2 linked regions of the Methylocaldum szegediense genome follow. The protein of the gene in region 1 interacts with the protein of each later gene in a pairwise test. Links are inferred from orthologs where the notes say so. Each region holds a gene or a part of one and is shown in the gene's direction. Other genes may lie near its edges.

What was found. The genes of interacting proteins can lie anywhere in the genome.
Region 2: the proteins of QEN43_RS13055 (region 1) and murG interact in binary tests that used the Escherichia coli proteins (3 or more experiments, as listed by UniProt). The link is inferred for Methylocaldum szegediense from one-to-one orthologs.

The regions. Positions count from the first base shown.
Region 1 is NZ_OX458333.1:3,028,677-3,031,622, forward strand. Bases 61-2,934 are described here. They hold QEN43_RS13055 (TrmH family RNA methyltransferase), read left to right. Parts: upstream 61-978; coding sequence 979-1,890; downstream 1,891-2,934. Other genes in these bases: trhA (PAQR family membrane homeostasis protein TrhA), read left to right, coding at 194-811; QEN43_RS13060 (cytochrome-c peroxidase), read left to right, coding at 2,175-2,934. In the rest of the region: more of QEN43_RS13060, read left to right, coding at 2,935-2,946.
Region 2 is NZ_OX458333.1:4,109,618-4,112,688, forward strand. What follows is about bases 73-3,071. They hold murG (undecaprenyldiphospho-muramoylpentapeptide beta-N-acetylglucosaminyltransferase), read left to right. Parts: upstream 73-1,033; coding sequence 1,034-2,110; downstream 2,111-3,071. Other genes in these bases: ftsW (putative lipid II flippase FtsW), read left to right, coding at 73-1,049; murC (UDP-N-acetylmuramate--L-alanine ligase), read left to right, coding at 2,085-3,071. Also shown: more of ftsW, read left to right, coding at 1-72. UniProt on the Escherichia coli protein: Cell wall formation. Catalyzes the transfer of a GlcNAc subunit on undecaprenyl-pyrophosphoryl-MurNAc-pentapeptide (lipid intermediate I) to form undecaprenyl-pyrophosphoryl-MurNAc-(pentapeptide)GlcNAc (lipid intermediate II).

The DNA.
Region 1 (2,946 bases):
GTGAACGACGCTTGTAGGAACATCAAGCATTTTTGGTGTCTCTATGTGTATGAGGTTGGAGGCACGTCGTTAAAGGAGCAGGGATATGGAACGCGGCCACGGTCAACAGCGACGCCCATCGCCAAGGATCTTATCCACTGCGGAGTTTGTCAGATGTTTATCTCATTTCTTGCGAGATATGGCTGATAAAGGGGTGGCAGGGACGGAGCTATTCAATGCCGTCAGTCATCTGCTGGGTGCGATAGCCGCAGTCATAGGCCTTATCGTCCTGATGGTACTGGCAGTGCACCAAGGCGATGTGTGGAAGATCGTTAGCTTCAGTATTTACGGGCTCACGCTGATGCTGGTTTACACCTGTTCTACGCTCTATCACGGCGTGCAGGGTGAACTGAAAGCGATCTTCGCCAAACTCGATCATCAGTCGATTTATCTTTTTATTGCCGGTACCTATACCCCTTTTGCCCTGGTTACCCTTCGCGGTGTCTGGGGCTGGTCCATATTCACCGCTGTCTGGGGTTTAGCAATCCTGGGCGTTATGCTGGAAACATTGCCCCGGAAGGGGCCGCGAGTGCTGCCAGTGGTGATTTATCTCGTTATGGGGTGGATCATTCTGATCGCCCTCGAACCTTTGTTACAAACCTTGCCTTCGGTGGGCTTCGCCTGGCTTCTTACGGGAGGTTTGTTTTATACCGTAGGCGTCGTCTTTTTCGCGTTGGGTAAAAAATTGAGTTATTGCCATAACATCTGGCACGTATTCGTCCTGGCGGGTAGTGCAAGCCACTATTGTTCGGTGCTCTTCTATGTTGCCTGAGCGGGAGTCCATGAGCCCACAATATGATCCAACCTTGCCGTGCGTTTCTTGCACCTGGCGGAATCTATACTCATCGAGCTTATCAAGCGGACCATGGGCCTCGGTTCGCCTAGGATTGGGCGAAATGGATAGAATGAAAAAACGCAACACCACCAAGCGCTGCTCCTGTGTCCAAACCGAAAACCTCCCGACCTTCCTCGGACCACTTGCCCCTCCAGGCACGCGCGTCTAAACGCTTACAGACAGAGAAACCGATCGCCCACCCGTCTGAGCGAACGGTTCGAATCGCCGGACTGCCCGCCGTGACTGCCTTGTTCCGACGCGATCCAGACCGGGTTTTGCGGTTTTTCTATGAGGAACGCATGGTGCCTTTTGTAGGCGAGTTCTGTGCCTATATGGCGCGGGTCCGCCGTCCCTACCGCATGGTCGAAGACGAAGAGTTGGCGCGCATCGCCGGCTCCATGTTGCATGGCGGCATTGTCGCGGTAGCCGAGCCGCAGCCCATACGGCCTTTCGATCTTGCGGAAGCCCGTCGTTGGGCCCGGAGCGGACAGACGCTGTTCATTCTGGACGGCGTCAGCAATTCCCACAACCTCGGCGCCATTGCCCGCACATTGGCTTTTTTCGGGTTTCGGCATTTGCTGATATCCGACCACCCGGCCCAGACGGGGCTGTCCGACTCGGCTTATCGCGTTGCCGAGGGCGGGCTCGAATATGTGCAAGTCTATAAGGCCACGTCCTTGCCCGACGCGCTGCAACGCCTGAGGCATGATTATCGTGTCGCAGGTACCGCCCTGGGGCGCGGTGTTCCGCTGGAGACGCTCGAGCAAGACCCACGCCCCATTGCCCTGGTTCTCGGCAACGAAGAACAAGGAGCCCCGGCCGCGACGCTTGCGGCTTGCGAAACCATCGTTACTCTGCCTGGCTCGGGCCAGATACAATCTCTCAATGTGTCGGCGACCGCGGCGATCCTGGCATACGCCTTACGGCCTAAAACCAACGAAAACCGGCGTGTACATTTTCCGAATCCCCTGAAAGAGAAGCCAAAACGTGTGGTTGCCAGAAAACGCACCGGATGAGCGAGAGAGGCGGCTCGAGCGTTGGCGGCCTTGCCACGCTTTGATTGTCCAGTAAAGGACTTGCCTCCAGCAGGCTATGCACACCAATCCGTTGTCGGAGCGTTCACTGACAGCGAACCAAGTCCTGCCTCTCTACGCCGGATCGGAACGGTGTGATCGAATCCTCGGCTACGACGGGTTTCCGTTTCCCTTGAGAAATCGCATTTGAGCCGCCGCAATGCGATTCGATAATAAATCTTTACTCCGTGTCGGATCTTTGCTCGGTTTCACAAGGAGAGGACAACGTGAAAAGACTGATCTTTTGCCTACCGTTCATAGTGGGAAACGCATGGGCGGCTGAGGAACTCATGCAGAAAGCGCAGGCGCTCTTCAAGCCTATTCCCACGGAACCTCCCTCCATACGAGGCGCGGTCCTGACGCCAGAAAAGATCGAATTAGGCAAGATGCTCTACTTCGATCCTCGTCTTTCGAGGAGCTGGCTGATCAGTTGCAACAGCTGTCACAATCTGGTGCTGGGCGGCGTCGATCTCGAGGAGACTTCAATCGGACACGGCTGGCAGAAAGGGCCCCGCAACGCTCCCACAGTGCTGAATTCCGTATTCAATGTCGCCCAGTTCTGGGACGGACGGGCAGCTGATCTTCAAACGCAAGCGAAAGGCCCCTTGCAGGCGAGCGTCGAAATGAACAATACCCCCGAGCGGCTCGAAAAAACCCTGAGTACCATTCCAGGTTATGTGGAACGCTTCAAGCAAGCTTTCCCGGACGACCCCAAGCCGGTGAGCTTCGACAATGTGGCGAAAGCGATCGAAGCTTTCGAAGCTACCTTGATTACGCCGAATTCCAAGTTCGACCGCTATCTCAAAGGCGACGACAAAGCGCTCAACGATGCGGAAAAACAAGGCTTGGCACTGTTCATGGACAAGGGCTGCTCGAACTGCCACAACGGCATCAATATCGGCGGCAACGGTTATTTTCCTTTCGGCGTCGTAGAAAAACCTGGCTCGGAAATATTGCCGGAGAAGGACAAAGGGCGCTTTACGGTCACCAACACCGCAA
Region 2 (3,071 bases), 1.1 Mb from region 1 along the record:
AAAAGATCGCTGAGGACAGCTTCTATTTTTCGAGGCACCAGCTCATCCACATCGCTCTCGGCCTATGCGCTGGTTGTGCCGTTGCCGCGATCAAATTAGAGGTGTGGCAGAAATTGTCGTTACCCCTATTCCTGTTTGGGCTTGCTCTGTTGGCTGTGGTTTTGATACCCGGAATAGGCAAGACCGTCAACGGGAGTTCGCGATGGATCGATTTGCTCGGCCTCCGGGTTCAGGTTTCCGAAATCTTCAAGCTCATCGCCGTGATTTACATGGCGAGCTACATTCACCGTCATCTCCATACAGTGCGCGATTCGGTTCAGGGAATGATCCGCCCCTTGGCTTTGCTGTCCGTAGGCGGGGTGCTCCTGCTGATGGAACCCGATTTTGGTGCGACAGCGGTCATCATGGCGACGGCGCTGGGCATGTTATTTCTGGGCGGCGCGAGACTTTGGCAGTTTGGCGTACTGATCGGCCTGATGATTGTTGCGGGGATCGGATTGATTTGCAGTGCAGAATACCGTCTGCAGCGCGTACTCAGTTTCACTAATCCCTGGGAACACCCGCTCGACACCGGTTTTCAGCTAACCCAGGCACTGATCGCTTTCGGCCGCGGGGAATGGACGGGGGTTGGCCTGGGTTCGAGCGTGCAGAAGCTGTTTTATCTTCCCGAAGCGCATACCGATTTTCTCTTTTCCATCATAGGTGAGGAATTGGGTTTGGTCGGGACGACGACCGTCATCGTACTGTTCATGATGGTTGTTTGGCGTGCGCTCGTGATCGGCCAACTGGCTGAGCGGGCCGAGCATCGGTTCGGCGCATTCGTTGCTTACGGAATAGGCATTTGGTTCGGCTTGCAGTCTTTTATCAATATGGGAGTGAATATGGGCATGTTGCCCACGAAAGGACTGACCTTGCCGCTGATGAGTTACGGCGGTGGAAGCATGTTGGTGATGTGTGCGGCATTGGGGCTTTTATTTCGGGTTCGGAGCGAAGCCCTCGAAGCTTATGCTGCGGCACCCAGGGTTAGAGCCAGATGGGCGCACGTGTGATGATCATGGCCGGCGGTACCGGCGGTCACGTGTATCCCGCCCTTGCGGTTGCCCGGGAATTGTTGTCCCGCGGACACGAGGTGGTCTGGATGGGGACACGGCAAGGGTTGGAAGCGCGGGTCGTGCCGGCCGCTGGCATACCCGTGGAATGGTTGTCGGTATCGGGTTTGCGCGGCAAAGGGTGGATGGCAACGTTGAGATTTCCATTCATGTTGACAAAAGCTTGTCTGCAGGCTTTGCGCATTTTGCGCCGCGCCAAGCCCGACGTGGTCCTCGGAATGGGAGGGTTCGTATCGGGCCCGGGCGGACTCATCGCGCGTTTACTGGGTATTCCTTTAGTATTGCACGAGCAAAACCGTATCCCAGGAACTACCAATCGCTGGCTCGCTCGGAGGGCACAAGCGGTTCTGGAAGCGTTTCCGGAAAGCTTCGGACCTAAGATAGCCGCACACTGCACAGGAAATCCGGTACGGGAGGAAATCGTCACGCTAAGACGGGAAGTCGGTGCAAGATGGGACGAGCCGCTAAAGATTTTGGTCCTCGGCGGCAGTCAAGGCGCTAGGGCATTGAACGAGATCGTACCGGAGGCTCTTGCGCGGGTTGACATGCCCATTCGCGTTTTTCATCAGACCGGGGAGGCTATGCGCGCCAAAACGGCAGTTCGCTATGCACAGTTAAGAATTTCGGCGCGCGTAGAGGCCTTTGTCGAGGACATGGCCGAGGCTTATGCCTGGGCGGATCTGGTGGTCTGCCGCGCAGGGGCGATGACCATCAGCGAACTAACCGCCGCGGGTTTGCCGTCGATCCTGGTGCCGTATCCGTACGCCATAGACGATCATCAAACTCATAACGCCCGATACTTGGTCGATAACGGTGCGGCCATCATGATCCCGCAATCCGAACTGTCCGCCGAGCGTCTTGCCAACGAAATCACTGCGCTGATGCGGGATCCGGTCCGGCTGAAAACGATGGCCGAGCATGCCGCGGCTCTGGCGAAACCGGAGGCGGCCCAAGCGGTTGCCGAGATTTGCTTGAATGAGGCGAACCGTGAAGCTGCCTGAACAAATCGCTGGACAGTACGGTATGAACCGCATCCGCCGCATTCACCTCGTCGGGATCGGCGGAACCGGCATGTGTGGCATTGCCGAAGTTCTTTTGAATCTGGGATATCAGGTTTCGGGGTCGGATCTCAACGAAAACGCCAATACACGCCGTCTGGCCGAACTCGGCGCAAAAATATTTCTCGGTCACTCGCCTGAGCACGTCGCGGAATCCGAAGTCGTGGTCGTTTCCAGTGCCGTCAGTCGATCCAATGTCGAAGTCGTTTCCGCGCGTTCCCAGAAGATTCCGGTCATTTCGCGGGCGGAGATGCTCGCCGAATTGATGCGCTTCCGGTACGGCATCGCCGTCGCCGGCACTCACGGCAAAACCACGACCACCAGTCTGGCGGCGAGTGTACTTGCGGAAGCCGGGCTCGACCCGACTTTTGTTATCGGTGGGCGTCTCAACAGCGTTGGCACCAACGCCCAGCTCGGGAAAGGCTCGTATCTGGTCGCTGAAGCAGACGAAAGTGATGCCTCGTTTCTCTACCTGCAGCCAATGATCGCCGTGGTCACGAATATCGATCGGGACCACATGGAAACCTATAGCGGCGACTTTGGCAAAGTGAAGAAAGCTTTTGTCGAATTCCTGCATCATGTGCCTTTTTACGGTCTGGCCGTGCTGTGCCTGGACGATCCGGGCGTTAGGGACATTCTTCCCGAAATCAGCAAGCCGATGAGAACCTACGGTTTTAGCGAAGAAGCCGACGTACGCGCCGTGAATATCCGTCAAGACGGCTTGCGTTCGCACTTTACCGTGCTGAGGCCCGGTCATGACGAGCCGCTGGACGTGAGTCTGAATCTTCCGGGACGCCACAACATACTGAACGCCCTATCCGTGATCGCGGTGGGGGCAGAGTTGGGAATCTCCGACGAAATCATCCAGCGCGCTTTGCGGGGATTCCGGGGGATCGGACGGCGT